DNA from 3 places in the Bacillus xiamenensis genome. Region 2 is predicted to be linked to each of the others. Evidence: predicted binding sites of a transcription regulator. Region 2 holds the regulator's gene; each other region holds the start of a gene.

Region 1 (3,285 bases), 680 kb from region 2:
AGAGGCTATGATAAAATTGCTCATGCTCATGCGTTTGGCAGTGCAGATTTATCAGTCAAAACGGTAGAGAATCTGTTGAACATTCCCGTAGACTATGTGATTTCAGGGAACTTTAAGGCGTTTCAAGACATTGTCGATGAGCTAAATGGAATTGATGTGACGATTGAAGATGAGGGCATTGCAAAACAAATGGAAAAGGATTCAAAAGGAAAAGTTCATGTGGAAACAGGCACACAAACACTCAGCGGTGAAGAAGCATTAGCGTTTGTGAGAACGAGAAAGGCAGATAGTGATCTCATGCGCGGAAAGCGCCAAATGGAGGCACTTCAAGCCATCTTTGAAAAATCAAAATCCATTTCTTCCATACCGTCATATGACAACATCATTGATACACTTGGTGATAACGTCTCCACTAATTTATCCATGAAGCAGTTTATCGGTCTTTACCCTTTACTAAGTTCATTGAAATCAGTGGATACTCTTCAGTTAAAGGGGCATGATTATCAGCCTGGGAATGTGTACTACTTTGAGTTAGATGGAGCTGGGTTAGAAGAAGTCAGACAAGAGCTGAGAAAGCAGCTTGAATTATCATAAATCATGAAGAAGCCTGCCGCAGTGGCAGGCTTTTTGTCTTTTAATAGTAGAGGGTTGCAGGCATCGTTGGGTACCACACGCCATTTAAAGCAAGCGCCCAGCCATATACTTTTTCGCCGGATTCAATCTTGTCCTTCACCGCAGTGAGTGTTTCGTATGAAAAGACTTGATAAGACTGTCCGGTTTTTTTAGCGACAATGACCGATAGAATATTGTCATTGAATACACTCGGCTCCTCGTCATTACTCGTCCAAGCAATTCGATTATAGTAAGTTGTGTTAAAAGGATTCTCGAGTGCCTTCACTTCAAACTTCACTCGTTTTCCAACGATAGAAACCGTTGTATAGGCCACACTTGTAAATTGTGTAGATGCTGCTGCTTCTTGTTTTCCTGTTTGCACTGGTTCTAATGCAGAAACTGTGCTTGGCACAAGTAACCCTGCTGCTAAAGTGAGTGCTGCTATTTTTTTCATCACTATGCAATTCCTCCTAATTTTTGGTATGTTTATCAATTCGCCAAAAATTGGAGAGTTCCTTTTCGAATGTAAAATATAACCACATTTATTTTTCTTGATGGAGAAAATATTGGGTGAGCATTTCCTCTACACGATGACGTATACGTGGATTAAAATATTTATGCTTTTCTTCATAACCATTCATCATAAATAAATATGTCGTAAAACCTTCATCGTGTTCAATTTGCTGTACTTTCATTTTTTCTTGACGTAAATGCTGTTTCAATTGATAAAGAGCTGTTTGTGCTTCTTTTAATGAAGATGTGACAAGCTGAATATATGGTTCATTTAGTTTAAATGTTTGATGTTTTTTGAGGTGCGTCAAGTCACGGTTGAGGATGGAGATGACCATTGGAAGAAAGATGGCCTGTTCCATCATCTGAAGCTGTACACTTGATAGTCTTGTCATGTCCATGCCTGCTTTCTTTATAAATAGAACATTTGTTCTTATTTATTATATCGGATGAGTCTAAAAATCTCAAGGGGAAGGAGAGGGATTCATTTGTATATTTTTATGCTTTCCATGTAAAATGAAAGATAGACAAACCTTGAAGGAGTCAAACAAGTTGCCATCATTTCTTTCCATATTTACTCATGAACATATCACATCATTTTTTGAGAGCTACAAGGCCTTTGGCCCAATTGTGGCCATATTGCTTCCTTTAATAGAAGCATTTCTGCCATTTTTACCCCTCGTTGCGTTTGCTGTGGCAAATGCAAATGCCTTCGGGCTATGGGAAGGCTTTTTATTGACCTGGATTGGTGCAAGTGCAGGATCTATTCTTGTCTTTTTACTGATCAGAAAATTTGGACAGATGAGAATGCTGAACTTTATCAGCAGACACCCTTCCATTAAAAAGCTGATGCTTTGGGTGGAAAAACGGGGGTTTGGCCCGCTTTTTATTTTACTTTGCTTTCCTTTCACCCCTTCTGCTGCCGTCAATGTAGTAGCAGGACTATCAAGAATTAGCATCTGGCAATTTTCATTAGCCGCTTTATCAGGTAAGTGTGTCATGCTCTTAATGATTAGTTTTATTGGCTATGATCTTTCGTCTTTGGTAAAGAATCCGTTAAGAAGTGTTTTTGCAGTTCTAGTCATCGCTTTATTATGGTATGTTGGAAAGAGAGTAGAAAATAGGTTGAACATTCGGATGAGTCAGCGTGAGGACAAAGGAGGCTCTTAATGAAAAAGAAGCCATTTCTGTGGTTGATGATTATTACATGCATCGTCTTATTGTTCCAAGTAAAGAATTTCATGTTTGTCACGTACAAAGTAGAAGGGGTTAGTATGGACCCGACATTTACAGATGGGACAGAATTATTAATCAACAAGTTCTCACCAAAACTCACGAAAATTAACCGGTTTGATTACGTTCTCTTTCATGGGCCTAAAAATCAAATTTTGATCAAACGGGTCATTGGACTGCCAGGGGAAACGCTCAAGTATGAAGACGATCAGCTATTTGTTGATGGTGCGAAATGGAAAGAGCCATATTTAAAAGAGCAGAAAAATCATAAAATGGGCAACGTCCTGACAGGTGATTTTCAGCTAAAAGCCATTACAGGCCATCATAGGATACAAGATAATCATTACTTCGTGATCGGAGATAACCGAATACATAGCTTTGACAGCCGGCATTTTGGAACCATCTCAAAGGATCAAGTAGTCGGTGTAAAAAGGCATCAACATGAATAAAAAAAGAGGCGCTTTGCATAAGCAGAGCGTCTCTTTTTTATTTGGCGGCTTTATAATCAGTCTGTCTTTTTGCCCAAAAATGATGTAAGAAACGAAAAAATGGTGGCAACATGGCGATCACCAAAATAATTCTAACGACTTGTACAGCAACAACAAAGGTGGAATCCTCATGGAGTGTGACTGCTGTTGTCGCCATTTCTGCAATACCGCCAGGCGAAAAAGCAAGAATGGCCGTAATGACAGAAATCCCTGTGATCTCTGCAATCGCAATTGAACTAAGAACAGTTGCAGCAATCAGTCCGGCTGAGCTGACGATGGCCACAATCAAGGTGTTTTTTAGTCCGACAAACATTTGTTTATTCATTTTTGAACCGATGGTTGCCCCTAGAAATACCTGTGACGCAATGTTCGCTTGGGCTGGCCAGTAAGGAATCAAATCATGACCAATCAAGGCACCTGCACCTACTTGAAGTGCTGCGAC
Region 2 (3,285 bases):
TTTTCATAGAAGAACGAAAAGCTTTTAAATATTCCTCTCTTAAATGCTTTTGCTCTGTTTTTTCAGCGTCCGACAAACCGGCTTCTTTTGACTTTTTTGAAAGTGCATTTATTCTTGCAAGCTGTTCTTTAGAAATCATGACAAACTCCTTTAAAGCATTTTCCCTACATACTACTAAATATCATTCATTTTTACAACAATTCACGCTTCACGTCGTCATTCCTTTTTCGTATTCTTGATACCTTCTATGCACGGTTGCTTTTGATATGTCAAAACCAAGTGCCTGTAGTGTCACTGCAATTTCAGCGAATGTCATTTTGTTTTTTCTTAATCGAACAATTTCTGATATCGGTACTTCAATACGCTCGCGGCCAGGTGCCTGATCTTGGTGTTTCAAATTCAGTTCAGGCTGATATCCGCGCTCAATAGCCTTTTTCATCCCCCGCTTAATTTTCAGGTTATGAATTCTCCGCTGGTATTCTTCCACAACGCCTACAATTTCAATGACCATCTCATCTGCTTCTGAAAGCTCAAGCTCTCCTCTATGAAAAACGCTATACACCTTGACCTTCTCTTTAAAAAGACAATGAAGAAGTGCGATTTTCGCCTGCCCTCTTCCAAGGCGTGTCTCATCTTGAATGAGAACAGCATCTATTGCTTGTTCTTTCAGTGCAGCAAGCATGTCAAAAACACCATCACGATCAAGATCATATCCGCTTGCTTTTTCTTTAATGACTTTGACCACATTCATCTTATGTAAAGCAGCTAAAGCCAGCAGTTCTTCTTCTTGTCTTTTCAGCGAGGTTTCCTGTTCTTCTTTAACAGTGCTCACTCTCGCATAAATCAATGCGTTCATGTCTTCAATCGGCCTTTCTACTGTACTGTTGCAAGTTGATATACAACCGGGTGCTCTTTTTTGACTGGAATCACAAGAATGTCCCCAGGCTGGATGTCAGTTGAAGCAAGATCATTGTGTTCAGTTACCCAGTCAATAAAAGCATTTTTATCGATTGATTTGCTGTCACTCACTTGATCAGCTAATCCCCAAAGAGTATCACCTGATTGAACCTCTATTTTAACATATTGATTTGAATCATTATGGCTTGTGACCGCAATAAGTGAGAGAAATATACCAACGATGAACGAGAATAGCCCAATAAAAATAATCGATTCCTTTAACCTCATAATGTCATCTCTCCTAACAGAATATGTGTTCGCTCTTTCTATCACTCATTATAGATACGAACAAACGTTTCTGTCAAACGTTTTTTTCGAACCTATGTTTGTACTGTTAGGAAAAACATGCTATAATTTCTTTAAAATTGACGTTTTGAGGTGCAAAAGATGACGAAGCTATCAAAAAGACAACTCGATATCCTGACATTCATCAAAGAAGAAGTAAAAAGCAAGGGCTATCCCCCATCCGTTCGTGAAATTGGTGAAGCTGTTGGTCTAGCATCTAGCTCAACCGTCCATGGACACTTAGCTAGACTAGAAACAAAAGGTCTAATTAGAAGAGACCCAACGAAGCCTAGAGCGATAGAAGTACTAGATGAAGAAGAAATGAATATTCCAAAGAGCGCTGTAATGAACGTCCCAGTCATCGGAAAAGTCACAGCAGGCCTGCCTATTACGGCTGTTGAGAATGTAGAAGAATACTTCCCTCTTCCAGAAACTTTTGCAGCACCAGATGAACAAGTATTTATGCTTGAAATTATGGGAGAAAGTATGATTGATGCAGGTATTTTGGACAAGGACTATGTCATTGTGCGTCAGCAAAGTACCGCCAACAATGGCGATATTGTCGTGGCTATGACAGAGGAAGATGAAGCAACAGTGAAACGTTTTTATAAAGAAGATACGCACTTTAGATTACAGCCCGAGAACCCTTCAATGGAACCAATTATTTTACAGAATGTGAGTATACTAGGTAAAGTGATTGGCGTATTTAGAAACATTCATTAAAAAAAGCCGGTATTTCATCAACTGCTGATGAGAACCGGCTTTCTTTTTATGAGCAAGAGTAAGCAAGAATACTTGAGCTTGGGAAGGAACCAAATGTAAAGTTTGGCCAGATAAAGCCTGTTGTACGGCCAAAAGGTTGCGAGGAAATGACATACATTAAAAATACTTGGCCGTTTCTAAGGAATACAATGGTCCATCTTCTATTACATCCCGCCGCAAATTGAACAGTTTGCGGGCCCCCGCCTACACTTTGTCCTGCAATAAGCGGCTGCATACTTTGGGGCTGAGAGACTGCTTGCTGATACTGCGAGATGATATGCTGCGGCGGAGCTGGCGGAATGGATTGCCCGCCTGAACCTTGCCCTGGCCCAGTCCCTCCTCCTCCGATTGGTAAGCCGGGAAATCCTCCAACTTGAGGAATAGGAAACGACGGCAAGCTTTGTACCTGCCGATCATATGAGTTCCCATTCCACACACCTTCATATGGATTATACATACTAAACACCACTTTCTTAGACATTCATCACGACAGTATATGTCATACATAAAAAAAGAGTGTCGAGGATTCAAATCGAAATCTTTCCAAAAGACGTTTTGTTCTTCTTTAGAACGGTTATATAATAATGAGCCATAAAAAATAAGAAAATGAAAACTTTATGTCTCCCTCAAACGTTATATAAGTAGAAAGAAAAGAAATAAAAAAACATTTTTGTTTCACTCTTGTAATATCGATGTAATTATTGTAACATTTGTAACATAAGAAGTTTTCATTGAGAAAAGGAGGCAATCGCCTTGAAAAAATTATTTGTTTTATTAACCGCTATTATGCTGATGATCTCTTTACAAACAACAACACTAGCCGCTTCCAAAAAAACTGCCACTCTGACAAATAAAGAAGCGTTACATATTGCCCTTGATGCAAGAGAACACTTTTGGAGTGCTATGTCAGGCTACAATATTAATGAACATTCAGATTACAAATTAAAATCATTTACTTATAAAGACATGACTTACAACTACCTGTCTAAAACATTAGATACAAAGAAAAAATTAAACGACTATCTATCTCAAGTTTTCACAAAAGAAGCCATCACTTATGGTTTAAAAGACTATCAGTTCATTGTTCATAATGGTAAAATGGCTGTTCCAGTCGGTGACGGAGACAACATGCTCGATTGGGATAAGGCAACACCAAAACTTGTGTCTAAGAAAAATACAATCCGCACATACGAATTCACAGTCCCAACCCTTGATGGTCGCACAGTAAAACGCACTGTCACTTATGAAAAAGTAGAAAATAATTGGAAAGTAACAAAAATT
Region 3 (3,285 bases), 1.4 Mb from region 2:
ACGTAAATCACGAATAATCTCAATTCGCTCAAGGGTCTTAATTTCTGAATGTAAATAATTGACCTTGATTCCGATTTCTTTTAGGTAATCTGTGAGATCCTCAGACATTTTCTTCGTTAAAGTCGTCACAAGCACCCGTTCATTTCTCTCAACCCTTGCATGGATTTCTCCAATTAAGTCATCAATTTGCCCTTCAATCGGACGCACTTCAATGATTGGATCGAGCAAACCAGTTGGGCGGATAATTTGTTCCACGACCTCTGGCGTTTTCTCAAGCTCATACGGTCCAGGCGTTGCGGATACGTACACAATATGGTTAATATGCTTTTCAAATTCATCAAAAGTGAGCGGTCTATTGTCAAGCGCTGACGGCAGACGGAATCCGTGATCTACCAGCACTTGTTTTCTTGCCTGGTCCCCGTTGTACATGGCTCGAATTTGCGGGATGGTCACATGTGACTCATCGACCACAATCATAAAATCATCTGGGAAATAATCAAGCAGTGTGTAAGGCGTCGAACCCGGAGGACGCAAGGTTAGATGTCTGGAATAGTTCTCGATTCCTGAACAAAAGCCCATTTCTCTCATCATCTCAAGGTCATACCTTGTCCGCTGCTCAAGACGCTGCGCTTCAAGCAACTTTCCGTTCTCACGAAGCTTTTCAAGCTGCTCCTCAAGCTCTTTTTCAATATTGATAATGGCTTTTTCCATTTTTTCTTCTCTTGTGACGAAGTGAGATGCTGGGAAAATAGCGACATGATCACGATCACCGAGTATTTCTCCAGTCAGAGCATCCACTTCACGAATACGCTCAATTTCATCACCGAAAAACTCCACTCTGATACAATGCTCATCTCGTGAAGCTGGGAAAATTTCAACGACATCGCCTCGAACCCGGAAGGTACCGCGCTGAAAATCTATATCATTACGAGAATACTGAATATCCACAAGCTTACGCAGAAGCTGATTACGTTCAATTTCCATTTCCGTTCGCAAAGACAGGACAAGCTCCCGGTATTCCTCTGGCGAACCTAAGCCGTAAATACAGGACACACTGGCAATGATGATGACATCTCTCCGCTCAAATAGCGAGGATGTGGCGGAGTGTCTTAGCTTATCAATCTCATCATTGATGCTGGCGTCCTTTTCAATAAATGTATCAGTTTGAGGCACATACGCCTCTGGCTGGTAATAATCATAGTAACTCACAAAATATTCAACAGCATTATTCGGAAAAAATTCCTTAAACTCACTGTATAATTGACCAGCAAGTGTCTTATTATGCGCAATGACAAGTGTCGGTTTGTTCACTTCTTTAATCAGGTTTGATACAGTAAAAGTCTTTCCCGTACCTGTAGCACCTAACAGCGTTTGATGCTGTTGCCCCTGATGGATGCCCTCCACAAGCTTTTCAATCGCTTTTGGCTGATCCCCTTGGGGTTGATAGGTAGAAACTAATTCAAAGCGGTCACTCACATCAAAGCCTCCGTTTCGTTACGAAATCTATCTAATGAATATATTATCATAAAAGAACACAAAAATACGAACTAAAGTTCGCTTCTCACTTGATTTTTATTTCCAATACCATCATACCCTCTCTGCCGAGGCAAATAACCACCTCAAGAAACCTTCCTTTCAGTATGGAACATTTTGGAGCGAGATATTCGATCAACAGAAAGATCACAAAAAAGAAAGCTGCACTCACTAAAAATCGTAAGCACAGCTCAGTACAAAACGTATTCTTTCGATTGATCACAAGGAAAAACATCAATGATGTTTTTCAGCCTTCTCTCTCTTTTCAATTTCTTTCTTAGCCATAAACAATGCCCCAGCTACTAAAGAAATAATATCTAATCCTACAATAAAGTAAGTTTCTGTATAGCCTTTCATATACGAGGCAAATAAAAGGGCCGCGGTTAAAGCAATGCCAACGTAATGATTATAAGTAACCTTTGAAAATAAAATGACAAGCAGGAAAGGAAAAATAAGTGCAAATATGGCTTTTGTAATCACAATAACCCTCCCTCTACATGGTCTACTCCCTTGATTATAGTAAAGATTGGCATAATGAACAATTCACAGTTTTCAATTTCAGCTTTTTTTCTTCTCTAATGAAGACTTTTGATATAGATGAGGAGGAGAATTAGTGAGAACGTCCCCTTTCCAAAGATAGGTCTTTACGTCTTTGACAATTACATCCAATAAATTCTATGATTAAAATGATAGTGCGCACTATCATCTTGAGAATATAGAGACACAGACAAACAATTGGCTATTTGAATAAGGGGGCTTTCCCATGTATTCAGTATTATTTCATGCGGCTGAAGAATCCGCATCACTCGCAGGGGCAAAAGGCGTGAATTTAATTAAATTAAACAATCACGGGCTGCCAGTTCCAGATGGGTTTATTATTAAAACCAACAGCTTTGCAAGCTTTCTTTCCTATCACCACCTGCATCCAACTGAACAAATGCTTGAACAAAAAATCAAAAATGCTTCGTTTCCTTCACAAATGGAAACAGAGTTACTTTCGTCCTTTCAATCATTGCTCAAAACATATCCCTCCGTTGCAGTTCGATCCTCCTCTGTGGCGGAAGATCTCGAAGGCGCCTCATTTGCAGGACAATACGAGACCTATTTGAATATCAAAACCAATGAAGAATTTTTACAGGCTGTGAAAGAATGCTGGTCTTCTTATTTTGCAGCAAGAGTCACAGAATATAAGGAAGAAATGGTCGAAACCGAGGAAGATATGCCGCTCATGGCAATTGTCGTTCAAGGATTAATCCATTCTGACGTCTCCGGCGTCATCTTTAGTGAGAACCCGGTATCAGGAAAAACAAATGAAGTCATGTTGACAGCAAGCTACGGACTAGGAGAAGCCATCGTCTCCGGCCTTGTGACACCAGACACGTTTATTGTAGACAAAGAAACGGACTCTATTGAGAAATCACTGGGAACAAAAGATCTGCAAATTGTCCCCTGTCAAGAGGGCGTCATTGAACAGCCTGTATCTAAGGAAAGGGCTGGTCAGTTTTGTCTGCATGATGATCAATTGTTACAAATCACGAAAATCACCAAACAAGTCGAAGCACTTTACGGACATGGAGTAGATATTGAATTTGGAATTTCAAATGGTACTTTTTATTTACTTCAAGCGAGACCCATTACCACTGTTCTTCCAAAAACAGCCAATGAAGTGGCAGGAGCTTCTTTTCAAATACAGCCAGAAGAGCTGCAAGATTTCTGGATTTCAATGGACGATCATATGCCTGGACCAACAAG

What was found. The regulator LexA, encoded in region 2, represses DNA repair genes until DNA is damaged. The targets are predictions, from matches to a motif close to CGAACATATGTTCG.
Region 1: a site for LexA is predicted at 1,543-1,556, ahead of BK049_RS02980 (YhjD family protein). Genes of this name have one in related genera too.
Region 3: a site for LexA is predicted at 1,544-1,557, ahead of uvrB (excinuclease ABC subunit UvrB). Genes of this name have one in related genera too.

What each region holds. Positions count from the first base shown of each region.
Region 1 covers NZ_CP017786.1:596,040-599,324, reverse strand. Annotated here, with positions in the region: gene BK049_RS02990 (LCP family protein) at 1-594, shown strand, start outside; gene BK049_RS02985 (enoyl-CoA hydratase) at 635-1,066, opposite strand; gene BK049_RS02980 (YhjD family protein) at 1,155-1,517, opposite strand; gene BK049_RS02975 (TVP38/TMEM64 family protein) at 1,675-2,292, shown strand; gene lepB (signal peptidase I) at 2,292-2,804, shown strand; gene BK049_RS02965 (AbrB family transcriptional regulator) at 2,842-3,285, opposite strand, start outside.
Region 2 covers NZ_CP017786.1:3,556,551-3,559,835, forward strand. Annotated here, with positions in the region: gene BK049_RS18195 (DUF896 domain-containing protein) at 1-139, opposite strand, end outside; gene BK049_RS18200 (YneB family resolvase-like protein) at 209-856, opposite strand; gene yneA (cell division suppressor protein YneA) at 874-1,185, opposite strand; gene lexA (transcriptional repressor LexA) at 1,345-1,965, shown strand; gene BK049_RS18215 (hypothetical protein) at 2,012-2,461, opposite strand; gene BK049_RS18220 (IseA DL-endopeptidase inhibitor family protein) at 2,758-3,285, shown strand, end outside.
Region 3 covers NZ_CP017786.1:2,200,572-2,203,856, reverse strand. Annotated here, with positions in the region: gene uvrB (excinuclease ABC subunit UvrB) at 1-1,476, opposite strand, end outside; gene BK049_RS11080 (CsbA family protein) at 1,768-2,013, opposite strand; gene BK049_RS11075 (PEP/pyruvate-binding domain-containing protein) at 2,297-3,285, shown strand, end outside.